Regions from separate parts of the Mesorhizobium sp. M5C.F.Ca.ET.164.01.1.1 genome, predicted to be linked through region 2. Evidence: predicted binding sites of a transcription regulator. Region 2 holds the regulator's gene; the other holds the start of a gene.
The links. The regulator LexA, encoded in region 2, represses DNA repair genes until DNA is damaged. The targets are predictions, from matches to a motif close to TGTTCNNNNTGTGTTCNG.
Positions count from the first base shown of each region.

Region 1 (6,535 bases), on a different contig from region 2:
CGGGATGATAGGAAAGACCTTCCACCTTGGCCTGCTGCCAAGCGCGCACGACACCGGCCACCGTGTTGCGGTCGGCAAGCCCGATCGACGAAAATCCGAGGAACTTTGCCGCGACCACCAGTTCCTCCGGTTTCGAGGCGCCGCGCAGGAACGAGAAATTCGACTGAATGCCGAATTCGGCATAGGGAACGACCGTCAGCGCGTTCATGCGAAGACCCCATGCATGAACCAGCGCGGCGGGACTTGAGAGGCGCCGTAGAGACCCTGGCGGTAGAGCCAGTAACGGCGGCCGTCGCTATCCTCGATGCGGAAATAATCCCGGGTCGGCGCGTCTTCCGGCCCCGACGTCTCCCGCCACCATTCCGGGGCGATGCGTTCCGGCCCTTCGGCGCGCGCGACCCGGTACAGCGCGCGCCGCCAGCGGAAGTTCATCGGCGGTCCCTCAGGCATTTCGGTGGCCGGCACCTCGATCGGTTCGGGCGAACGGAACAGCCGGATCGGCCGTTCCGGCTGAAAGACAGGCGTGGATGAAGTGTCTTGTATCTTGTCCGGCTTCTTCGGCGGATAGACCCTTTGCGGCGCCTCCGCATAGGGAAGCGTGGCGACGGCGCGCTCCGGCAGATGACTCTCGACGGCAACCGGTTTCAAAACCGCGCTTTCGCCGAGCCGGGCGCGGATGCGGTCGGCGAAAAGGGCGATGTCGGCGCCGTCATCGTGCGTTTCGCCAGCGAGATCCGCCTGCTGCATGTCGAAGGCCGCGGCCGACAGGACCGAGAGGCGCACGAGATCGAAGCCATAGCCGGCATCGATGTCCTGTTCGAGCGCGGCAAGCCTTTCGTGAAACAATTTCTGGATCAGCAACGGCTCGCGCAAGGGCCGCGAGGTGCCGACGGTGATGCGGCTGACGGCGCCGTCGACGCGGAAAAGCAGCAGCGCCAGCCTTCGTGCGCCCTCGCCGCGGCGCTCGAGGTCCACCTTCAGCGTCGTCGCCAGCATTTTCACCAGCCGCTCTATTTCGTCGGTCAGCATGATGGGTTCTGCGAGATGGCGTTCGACCGAAAGCGGCGCGACCGGCAGGCGCGGCGACACCGCCTCGTCGAGGCGGCCGAGCGCCTGGTCGAGGCGCAGAAGCAGCGATGTGCCGAAGCGGCGGGCGAGCGGCGCGCGCGGTGCTGCCATGACGGCGCCCGCCGTGCGCAGGCCGACGCTTTCCAGGCTGGCGCGGATATCAGGCTCGATGCGCAGCGCCGCCAGCGGCAAGGGTGCGAGGAGCGCTTCCTCCTCGCCACCGGGGACGATGCGGTCATTGGCAAACCGCGCTGCCGCCCAAGCAGCACCAGGTGTGGCGGCAAGGCCGGCGCGGACATCGAAACCCTGATGGAAAAAGCGCGACAGAATGTCGTCCAGCATCGCCCGTTCGCCGCCGAAAAGGTGGGTGCAGCCGGTGACGTCGAGAAACAGGCCGTCGGCTGCGTCGATCGCCACCAGCGGAGTGTAGCGGTCGCACCAGTCGGCGAGGCTTTCGAGCAGGCGGCGGTCGGCCTCGGGATCGGCTTCCACTACGTCGATCGATGGGTGCATGGTGCGCGCGTCGGCTATGCCCATGCCGCGCTTCAGATGAAGCGCCTCAGCCCGCTCGTCGAGGGCGGCGATGCGCTGCGCGTTCCCCTGGCGATGGCTGATCACCAGGGGCAGGTGATCCGACGGCCGCGAACGCCAGGACCGCCCCAGACGCTGCCGCAGGATCCTTTCCGCGGCGAGGTGCGGAAACCACAGGGACAGGATTCGCTGCCCGTTCTTCCCCGGCCCTTCTTTCCTCGAAATTGCGTTCATCGGGGTTCCACTCCAGTGTGAATTGTCCCGGCAAGCCCGTGCGGCTCTTGCCGATGCTGACGGTGAAGGCGGGGCGGCCGATCGAGCCGGCGAGCGGCCCGGCGAACGTCTGGCGTGGTGCCGACGGCGCAGCCGACAGGACGAGGCGGACGGATGCCGCCGTCGGTTCGGCCTCGCCGGCCTGGCGCAGCAGGAACACCGGCCGGCCGGCGCTCTGTGCCCGGGCGTGCAGCCGCCGCGTCGCGGTGAGGTCCAGCCGCTGCGGGCTGCCGCGGATTTCGAGGATGACGGCGGCGAGCGCCGTCATCCGGGCGGCTTCCTCGGCGACCCACAGCCCATCGAGGAGCCTTGGCGCCTCGGAAAACAGCAATTGCTCCGGCTCGATGCCGAAAAGGCCATGAAGCCCTCTGGCATAGGGGAAGCCGGCCTCGCGGAAGACCTCCGCGGTGCCGATCCACAGGACCGGCAGTCGCGGCGGCTCCTGTTTGAGGATCAGGCTGACAAGCGACAGGGCGAAACCGGCGACGACCCCGGCATCACGTGTCGCGGCGCCATGGATCTCGCTCAGCGCCGCCTTCGGCAGGCCGCCGCTGAGCGCAGTATCGAGACCCTCGGCGCCGGTGCGCAGAAACGCATCGGGCGGCGCCACGGCGAGGCCGCGGCGGACGATTGTTAGATCCCGGGGCGTGACATCCGCATCAACGGGAGCTGCGCCGGCCGGCGCCTCCAGACGCTCGGGCAGCGTTCCCTCGATCTTCGCGATCTGTCGGCGCAGGGCAAAAACAGTCTCCCGCGCCACGGCGCTTGTCGCCATGACGGTCAGCTTCCACTCACAATTGTTCCTGTTATGTTCTCTAGGATTCCAGAGGGCGCCCGAAGAGTCAAGCGGAGTCATGGGGAATTTATTCCTGCCCGCGTCGGGACGGCAAACCGGCCATTTGCCGAGTCCGGCTCGAAAGCCTATATGCCGGGATCAGAAGGACAAAGCATGGCCCGCATCTACAAGACCCGTACCTGGCACGACGAGCTTTCGCCGTCGATGGAGGAAATGGAGTTCCTGGCCTTAGAGGCTTACGCCCATCTGCCGGAGGAATTTCGCAAGCTGACCGGCGAGATTATCATCCAGATCGCCGAATTTCCGACCGACGAGATCATGGACGATCTGTCGCTGGAAACGCCTTTCGACCTGCTCGGCCTGTTTGAGGGGCGCGGCATCGCCGAGCGCTGGAATCCGCAGACCGGCGAGGGGCCGAACCGCGTCACGCTCTACCGCCGCGCCATCCTCGACTACTGGGCCGAGAACGAGGAGACGCTTGGCGATATCGTCACTCATGTGCTGATCCACGAGATCGGCCACCATTTCGGCCTGTCGGACGACGATATGGAGCGGATCGAAGAGGCAGCGGAGTAGGCTGTGCCGATATTCAGGTGATGCCGGCCTGCGAACGGCAGTTCCCTGCGCTTCCGGTGCTCACGTACCAAAGTACGCTCCGCTCCGGTTCTCGGAAACCACCATTCTCGGCGCGGCCTGACCTGAATCTCAACACACCCTCGTCGGAGCTTTGCAAACTCTACCAATCGCTGAGCTTGGTGCTGGGCCCGTATTCCTGGCCCTCGACATCCTTCACCACGGCCTGGCCGCAGCGCATGCTCTTGGTCTGTTTGTCGTAGGAATAGGTCGGCGAGCCGAACAGGTGCCAGCCCTTGTTCAGCGCCGCTGTCACCTTGTGGCAGAAGCTGGAATCGTCCGGAGCGGACAGAAAGCGGTAGAGTTTCATTTTCATTCCTGTGGTGGGTTGCCAATCATGCCCCGATGGCGGCCGCCTTCGCCAGCAGTTTTTCGGCCTGCGCCAGATGCAGCCGCTCGACCATTTTTCCATTCAGTGCGATGACGCCCTTGCCGGCATTTTCGGCAAGCGCGAAGGCAGCTTTCACCAAGCGCGCCTCGGCCACGGCTTCGGCAGATGGCGCGAAGGCCCGGTTCGCGGCATCGATCTGGGCCGGGTGGATCAGCGACTTGCCGTCAAACCCCATGGCGGCGGCTTCCGTGCATTCGCGCGCAAACGCGTCCAGATCGCGAAAATCATTGAAGACCCCTCGAGTAGGTCGAGGCCACCGGCGCGCGCGGCGAGCACCATCTGCATCAGCCACGGTGTGAGATAGCGCCGGTCGGGCGTGGCGCGAATGCCGGTGTCCTTGACCAGGTCGTTCGTTCCGGCAACGAAACAGACCAGCCGCGAGGCCGGATCCCGGCCAAGCTCGGCAATCGGTCCGATGTTGAGCAGAGCCTTGGGCGTTTCGATCATCGCCCATAGTTTCACCGCGTCGGGTGCGAAATTGTCGTCGAGGACGTCGCCGGCCTCAAGGACGTCGCGCGGCGTGTCGACCTTGGGCAGCAGGATGGCGTCGGGCTCGCAGCGTAACGCGGACAGCAAATCGTCGGCGCCCCATTTGCCGGAGAGCGGGTTGATGCGCACGACCATCTCGCAGCGCCGGCCGGGGCGATTGGCGAAGATGCCGGCCAGTTTTTCGCGCGCAGAAACCTTATCGGCCGGGGCTACCGCATCTTCGAGATCGATGATGACGGCGTCGCAGGCCAGCGGTGAGATCTTGGCCAGCGCCTTGTCGTTCGAGGCAGGGACGTAGAGCACTGAGCGGCGCGGGCGGTAGGTTTCGGTCGTCATGTCCGATCTATGCCGTCTGCGGCCGGTCGAGGCAAGCGGTCTTCGCCTGCACGAAAACTGCATAAAACTCCCGAAAATCTCCTCGGACCCGCCCTGCCGCCTGCATTTCGGCCGGCGAAAAGGCAGTATGCAAGAGCGAGAAAAACCCCGTTGGTCCCTGCCTTACCGGCTCCGCAATGAGGGCTGGTGGCTTGTCGATCCACTCCGGACGCACCGTTCGGCGACCCTACTCCCCTTCATCCGCAAATCTCCGCCCCGGTATGCCGGTCGGATCAAAGCCGCTGAGAAATCCGATCGTGACATCGTTGCTTAAGGCCGCTCCGAGCTATTGCGCGCGATTCGGCGTTGCGGTCCTGCTTGCCGCGCTGGCCGATTTCTTCTTCTACGGGCAGCCCGTCGGCATCACGCTTTTCCTGTTCGGCACTACGCTTGCCGCCGCAGTCACGGCCATCCATCCCTCGGCGCTCCGCGCCCGCGGCCTGTGGCTCGGACTCGCCGCCCTGCTTGTCGGGCTGCTGCCGCTCATTGAAAATGTCAGTGCGCTGTCCGCCGCGATCGGGCCGGCGGCGATGGTCGTCTTCGCGCTTTGGCTGGTCGGCCGGCTGCGGCGTGGGCTTGCCCGCATTGCCGGCCAGGTCGCGCTCTTCCTGCTCGCGGCACCATTCCGGTTCGTCCACGATTTCTTCCGCTGGCGCAAGGCGGCGTGGCGGCTTGGCCAGCGGCCTATCCGCCTTGCGGCGATCGGCGTCTGGATAATGCCGCTGACCCTGGGCGCAGTGTTTCTCGCGCTGTTCGGCGCCGCCAATCCGGTTATTGAATACTGGCTGTCGCTGATCGATCTCCACGCACTGCTCGACCTCATCCAGCTGCCGCGGCTGGCGTTCTGGCTGGTCGTGCTTGCCGGCGTCTGGGTCTTTCTGCGCCCGCGCCTGCCGCGCTTTTTCCGCCGCATTGCACATCTCGAGTTGCCTATCCCCCTCGGGGTGACGACGACAAAATCCGCCAAGGCGATCGAGGACATCGTCTTCGGCAAGGCCGCCATTCTTCGCGCCTTGGTCGTCTTCAACATCCTGTTCGCGGTGCAGACCGCACTCGACGCCACCTATCTGTGGGGCGGCATCGCGCTGCCCGACGGGCTGACCTATGCCGCCTACGCGCATCGCGGCGCCTATCCCCTGATCGTCACGGCGCTGCTCGCCGCCGGTTTCGTCCTGGCGGCGTTGCGGCCGGGAAGTGCTACCTCCGGCGATCCGCTCATCCGTCGGCTGGTCTATGTCTGGGTGGCGCAGAACATCATTCTGGTCATCTCGTCGATCCTGCGGCTCGACCTCTATATCGGCGTCTATGCGCTGACCTACTGGCGCGTCGCCGCCTTCGTCTGGATGGGGCTGGTGGCGGCGGGCCTTGCTCTGATCATCGCCCGCATCGCGCTCGAAAAATCCAATGAATGGCTGCTTTCCGCCAATCTTCTGACGCTTTCGGTGACGCTCTATGCCTGCTCCTTCATCAACTTCGCGGCGCTGATCGCCAACTACAATGTCGAGCACTCCTTTGAAATGACCGGCCGAGGCACTAAGCTCGACTTCTGGTACCTGCGTTCGCTCGGTCCCAGCGCCTGGCCGGCGCTTGATCGCTTCCTCGAGCATCAGGGCAGGACGAGTGCGGCCAGCATTCCCTCCCACCGCGAACTCGTCCGTTTGCTTGGGCAGGACGAGATCCGCTACCGCGCCGGCCAAGAAAACTGGCGCGCCTGGAGCTTTCGCGACTGGCGGCTCCTTCGCACTCTCGACACATATATCCCGTTCGTGGTTCCTCAGGGCTCCGAACCCTTCGTGCCGGGCCGCTGATCCATGCCGCATCACATCCTGGTCGCCGACGATGATCCGCATATCCGCGAAATCATCTGCTTTGCGCTCGAAAAGGCGGGGATGAAGACGGTTGCAGTATCAGACGGCGCAGCCGCCTTGCAGGCGATCGAGCGCCGCGCGCCCGATCTTGTCGTGCTCGACATCGGCATG
Region 1 is NZ_SRTG01000001.1:1,042,465-1,048,999, forward strand. It holds gene EN807_RS04935 (error-prone DNA polymerase) at 1-208, opposite strand, end outside; gene EN807_RS04940 (DUF6504 family protein) at 205-1,686, opposite strand; gene EN807_RS36375 (hypothetical protein) at 1,628-2,647, opposite strand; gene EN807_RS04950 (metallopeptidase family protein) at 2,822-3,244, shown strand; gene EN807_RS04955 (DUF1737 domain-containing protein) at 3,405-3,611, opposite strand; partial or broken gene EN807_RS04960 (CoA ester lyase) at 3,637-4,517, opposite strand; gene EN807_RS04970 (DUF4173 domain-containing protein) at 4,814-6,364, shown strand; gene EN807_RS04975 (response regulator transcription factor) at 6,368-6,535, shown strand, end outside.
Region 1: the regulator LexA is predicted to act here: its motif matches at 2,671-2,688, upstream of EN807_RS04950 (metallopeptidase family protein).

Region 2 (6,535 bases):
AAGCGGGCGGCCCCCTTGTTGACGTCGCCGATGTCGAACCAGGCAATCATATCGGCGATCGACATGATCTCGTCGTCGCCGTGGCTCCAGCCGAGCCGCGCCAGGTAGTTGAGCAGTGCCTCCGGCAGGTAGCCCATGGCACGATAGGCTTCAACGCCTAGGGCACCGTGCCGCTTCGACAGCTTGGCACCGTCGGCGCCATGGATCAGCGGGATATGCGACATCGACGGCACGTCCCAGTTCATGGCTTGATAGATCACCATCTGGCGGGCGGCATTGGTCAGATGGTCGTCGCCGCGGATGATGTGGGTGATGCCCATGTCATGGTCGTCGACGACGACGGCATGCATATAGGTCGGATTGCCGTCCGAGCGCAGGATGATGAAATCGTCGAGGTCCTTGTTGGGGAAGCGGACTTCGCCCTGCACGCGGTCATGCACCACCGTCTCGCCGCCGGCCGGCGCCTTGATGCGGATCGCGCCCTTGGCGCCGGCCGGCGCCTCCGACGGGTCGCGGTCGCGCCAGCGGCCGTCATACCGAGGAGGCAGCCCCTTGGCACGCGCGCTCTCGCGCATCGCCTCCAGCTCGGCCGGCGTCGCATAGCAGTAATAGGCTTTGCCGAGCCGCACCAGCTCCTCGGCGACCGCGCGGTGGCGCGGCGCGCGCTCGAACTGCGATACCGGCTCGCCGTCCCAGGTGAGGCCGAGCCAGGCGAGCCCATCGAGAATGGCAGCGGTTGCCTCATCGGTCGAACGCTCGCGATCGGTGTCCTCGATGCGCAGCAGCATCTTGCCGCCAGTGTGTTTCGCATACAGCCAGTTGAACAGCGCCGTGCGCGCGCCGCCAATATGCAGGAAGCCGGTGGGCGAGGGGGCAAAGCGGGTGACGACCTTGTCGGACATGGAACTCTCAGGCAAGCGCAGGAAACGGATGTGGTTGCGCGGACTTTCGCGCGTCGCGCGTTCATGTAGCATAGGAGGTCAAGGGCGCAAGGGGCAGACCCGATGGCTGGACCAGGCCGGGGCGAGGACGAGAGCGAGGGCGCGATCACAAGCGTCAGCGAACGATCGCTGTTTGCCGACGTTCCTCACGCCGAGCCGCTACCCGCTTCGCTGCCTGCATCGCACCCGGCCACCCAGCCTCTTTCGCCGGACCGCTCCGCGCCAATACCGGCTCCACAACCCGGGCCTGTCATTCGTTTCCGCCGACAGCTCAGCCATCTTTCACCATCCGGTATCCGCAACAGCGTGGCCTCGGCAGCCGGCCTGGAACTCGACCGCGGCGTCGCCTTCCTGCTGGTGCCGGTTTTTCTGGCGTGCGGGGTGATCGTCTATTTTTCGCTTGCCGTCGAACCGGACTTTCCGCAGCCCATTGCCGTCGTGGTCCTCACGGCATTGTGTGCGGCTGTCACCCGCTCATGGCGCAAGACGCATCTGTGCTTCATGGCAGCGTTGCTGTGCGCACTCGGTGTTCTCGCCGCCAAGGTTGAAACCTGGCGCGCGGGAACGCAGATGCTCGGTTCGGAAATCCAGACCCAGCTCACCGGCCGTGTCGTTAGGCTCGATCAGATGGCGAACGGCCGGATCAGACTGACCATCGACGTGATGTCGACCGCCCGGCCGACACTGCGTTATGCACCGGGACGTGTCAGGGTTTCGGCACGCAAAATTCCCGCTGAGATGACTGCAGGCTCGGTGGCAACTGGTTATGTGAGGCTTTTGCCTCCGACTGGCCCGGTTAGGCCGGACAGTTATGACTTCTCCTTTGACAGCTATTTCGCCGGTATCGGTGCCAGTGGCTTTTTCCTCGGCAATCCGAAGATCGTCGTTTCCGAGGATGCGCCGTTCGCCGCGCGCCTTTCTTCTTCGATCGAAAAGGCGCGCGAAAACATTGCCGACCATATCAGGGACAGCATTGGTGGCGCCGAGGGGGAGATTGCCGCCGCACTGATGGTCGGCGTGCGTGCCGGCATTCCCGAAGAGATAAACGAATCGATGCGGCGCACCGGCATCTACCACATCATCTCGATTTCCGGCCTGCACATGGCGCTTGTCGCCGGCACGATCATGGGATTGCTGCGCGGCGTCTTTGCGCTGTTTCCCGATTTTTCGTCACGCCGGCCGGTCAAAAAATATGCGGCTGCTGCCGCACTCCTTTCCATCGCTGCCTATCTCATTTTTTCCGGTATCGTGGTCGCGGCTGAACGCAGCTTCATCATGCTGGCGGTAATGCTTGTCGCCGTGCTGTTCGACCGAGCGGCACTTACCATGCGCAATCTGACGATTTCTGCCATCGCCGTCATCGTCGTTTCGCCGCACGAGGTGGTCGGCCCAAGCTTCCAGATGTCCTTCGCCGCGACTGCTGCTCTCGTGGGCGCCTATGCCGGCTGGTCCGACTATCGTACCGACAGGGCCACGGCGCCGCCACAGCGACGGTCGCCGGTCGCTTTCGTCACGCGAAAACTCGCCGCTGGGACAGGTACCATCGCAATGACCTCCATCATTGCCGGCAGCGCCACCGCGCTCTTCGCCATCTGGCACTTCCAGCGCGTATCGCCGCTTAGCCTGTTCGCCAATCTGGCGGTCATGCCAATCGTCACGGTCGTCATGTTCCTGGCCGTCCTCAGCGCTCTGGCAATGCCTTTCGGCTTCGACGGACCTTTCCTCTACATGATGGGCAAGGGACTGACGGCCATGATCGCAATATCGGGATGGATTTCCGAGCGGTCGCCGGTCGATGCAGTCGGGCTGATCTCGTTGCAGTCGGTTCTGCTGGTGACGGTCGCCCTGGTCATCGCCACGATGGCGACGACATGGTTGCGGCTTGCGGCACTTCCCTTTGCGCTCGCCGGCCTGCTGACGATTTCCGACACGCGCACCCCCGATGTGCTGATTTCGGAAGATGCGCATCTGGTGGCGCTGCCGATCGGCGGCGGCGAACTTGCCGTCAACCGGGTTCGTTCGAACGAATTCACCACCGACAACTGGAAACATGCGCTGGTTTCAGCGACCATTGTCGAGCCAGAGACATTCGAAAAAGGAGACGTGCGGTTCGACATCGCCGACCCGGCCGACCTGCCGCCGGGAGCGCCCTTCTACTGCACTGCCGGCCTGTGCCTCGCCCGGCACCCGTCCGGCGCGATCATCGCACTCGCCGACGACCGCAAAACCGCACGGCCAGCCTGTGCGTTTGCGGATTTGATCGTCATCGACGATGCCACAGCCTATTATGATCCCTGCCGCAATCCGCTGGTTCTCGTCGTTACCAAACGGCAGCTCGCTCGCATGGGCAGTGCCGCTGTCTTCTTCGATCCGCTATCAGCGACGACGCGCGCAGAAATCCGTTTTGCCGTCAGACAGCCATATAGGCCTTGGCACGAGCAGCGGAGATTTTCGCGCGAGGCGAGGGGCTTGCCGCCATACCGCAGGGCCGAGAAACCCAACAAGCCTGCCGCTCAGTAACGCCGGATCAGTCCGACGAGCTTGCCTTGCACCTTGACCCGGTCCGGCCCGAAGATGCGCGTCTCATAGGCCGGATTGGCGGCTTCCAGTGCGATCGAGGCGCCCTTGCGGCGGAACCGCTTCAGCGTCGCTTCCTCCTCGTCGACCAAGGCGACGATGATCTCGCCAGGCTGGGCGGTGTCGGCGTTGCGGATGATGACCGTGTCGCCGTCGAAAATGCCGGCCTCGATCATCGAATCACCCTTGACCTCCAGTGCGTAGTGCGTGCCGCCGGTGATCATGTCCGGTGGTACCGAGATCGAATGCGTCTGGTGCTGGATGGCGTCGATCGGCACACCGGCAGCGATGCGGCCCATCACCGGTATGGAGATGGTGGCAACGACGTCGTCGTCATTGCCGGCCGCGGGCAGGCGCGAAGGCGCCGGTTTGATCTGTCGTCCGAGGCTGCCCTGCCCAAGGCTGCCCTGAATGACGCTTGGCGAGAATTTGCGCGCCGCATTGAGGCCGGGCGCGATCGAATCAGGCAGGCGCAGCACCTCCAGCGCGCGGGCCCGGTTAGGCAGGCGGCGAATGAAACCGCGCTCCTCCAGCGCCGTGATCAGCCGATGGATCCCCGACTTGGAGGCGAGGTCGAGCGCTTCCTTCATCTCGTCGAACGAGGGCGGAATGCCGCTTTCCTTCAGCCGCTCGTGGATGAACATCAGCAGTTCATGTTGTTTGCGTGTCAGCATCGCAACCCCCAACAGAATCAGAAAAACAAACCCAGAACAAACACTATCTGTTCCAGTTGTGTTCCGCAACCGTTTAAAGTTTAATGAATGTGTTGACGTTTTGTTCAGCGTAGCATCAGCACGCTGCACGCGGCTCCCGTCGCGGCTGGGGGAGCGAATGGCTCGCGCACGATCAGCCCGTTGGCGTCGGCCAGCATTTTGAGCATCGAGGAATCCTGGATGCCGAACGGGGTTGCCAGTGGCGTGCCGGCTTCTTCCTTCACCACCGCGCGTACATAGTCCTGCCTGAGATCGTTGGCCGACATGGCGGCGCCGAGCCGCGCCTGACGCATGTCCTGCCGGAAGGCGCGGCCGCCGAGCCGCGCAAGCAGCGGCTTCAGAAAGAGCTGCGTGCAGACCAGGCTCGCCACCGGATTGCCAGGCAGGCCGATGCAGCGGATGTCGCCCATCCGCCCGAACATCAGCGGCTTGCCGGGCCGCATGGCGATTTTCCAGAAATCGAGCGTCATGCCTTCACCGGTCAGCACGTCATGGACCAGGTCATGGTCGCCGACCGAGGCGCCGCCCAGCGTGACGATGACGTCGGCGCCTGCGTCGACCGCTTGTTTCACCAGCGTGGCGATCGCCTCCTTGCGGTCGGGGGCGATGCCGAGATCGAGCGCGCTGGCGCCGACCGAGCGGGCCGCGGCGGCGACGCCATAGGCATTGGACGAGATGATCTGGTCGGGGCCAAGGTTGCTGCCCGGCGGCAGCAATTCGTCGCCGGTGGCGATGATGGCGACCAGCGGCCGTTTCACCACGCTGACCTGCGGGTGGTTGGCCGACGCCGCCAGCGACAATGCCGCCGGATCAAGCGGGCGGCCTTTCTCCAGCAGAACGTCGCCCTTCGAGAAATCGAGCCCGAGGCGGCGGATGTTGCGGCCTTCGACCGTCGACGCGGTCACTTCGACGCTGCCGCCGCCGAGATCCCTGGCATTCTCCTGGATGACGATGGTGTCGGCGCCTGCAGGAAGCGGCGCGCCGGTGAAGATGCGCACGGCCTGCGCCGGGCCGACTGTTCCGGCAAAGCCGCGTCCGGCTGGCGCCATGCCGATCACCGAAAGTCTTGCGGGCACGAACGCGACGTCCTCGGCCCGCACGGCGTAGCCGTCCATGGCGGACGCGTCGAACGGCGGCTGGGTGCGGAGCGCCAGAAGCGGCTCCGCCAGCACGCGGTCGGCGGCGTCCATAAGGGCGACGCATTCAGCTTGCAAGGGCGCAGCATCCTCAAGCAGGCGCTCGAGCGCCTCGGCGACCGGAAGCAGTGCCATTATTGGCCTGCCCCCTTGGCGTCCGCCTTGTAGTCGCCGGATTTGCCGCCGGTCTTTTCCACCAGCCTAATGCCCGAGATCACCATGGCGCGGTCGACCGCCTTGGCCATGTCATAGATGGTCAGGCAGGCGACCGAGACGGCGGTCAGCGCTTCCATCTCGACGCCGGTCTTACCTGTGACGCGGGCTAGCGCCGTGACCTTCAGGCCTGGCAGCGTCGCGTCCGGTTCGATGTCAACGGATACCTTGGTCAACAGCAGCGGATGGCAGAGCGGGATCAGCTCATGCGTCCTCTTGGCCGCCATGATGCCGGCGATGCGCGCCGTGCCCAGCACGTCGCCCTTCTTGGCATCGCCGTCGAGAATCATTTTCAGCGTCTCCGGCAGCATCGAGACAAGACCCTGGGCGATCGCCGTGCGCGTCGTCTCAGCCTTGTCGCCGACATCGACCATGTTGGCTTCACCCTGTGCGGCAAGATGGGTGAGGGCGGCCGTCATCGTCAGTCAGCCTTAGAGCGACGTGCGTCCGTTTGGACGCACAAAGTACGCTCTAACCCTCTAAATCTACGCATCGTGCTCTCCAAAAATCGAATCCGATCTTCGGGCCGATGCATGAGCCGGCGCCTTGCCCGTCAAAAGCAGGTGGGTCGCAGTGGCCACGTCCTGTTGCCGCATCAGGCTTTCGCCGACGAGGAAGGTAACAATGCCGCTTTTTTCCAGCCTGCGGCAGTCTTCGTGCGAGAAAATACCGCTCTCGCTGACCAGCAGGCGGTCTGCCGGCACCATCTTCGCGAGCCGCTCCGAGGTCTCGATGCTGGTTTCGAACGTCCGGAGATTGCGGTTGTTGATGCCGATCAGCCGCGATGACAGTTTCAGCGCGCGTTCCGTCTCGGCCTCGTCATGCACTTCGACCAGCGCGTCCATGCCGAGTTCGAACGCCGTCGTTTCGAGTTCGCTGGCCACGGCGTCATCGACGCTCGCCATGATGATCAGGATGGCATCAGCGCCCCACGCGCGGGCTTCGAACACCTGAT
Region 2 is NZ_SRTG01000007.1:225,303-231,837, forward strand. It holds gene gltX (glutamate--tRNA ligase) at 1-902, opposite strand, end outside; gene EN807_RS28095 (ComEC/Rec2 family competence protein) at 1,005-3,461, shown strand; gene lexA (transcriptional repressor LexA) at 3,455-4,192, opposite strand; gene glp (gephyrin-like molybdotransferase Glp) at 4,297-5,502, opposite strand; gene moaC (cyclic pyranopterin monophosphate synthase MoaC) at 5,502-5,999, opposite strand; gene trpC (indole-3-glycerol phosphate synthase TrpC) at 6,066-6,535, opposite strand, start outside.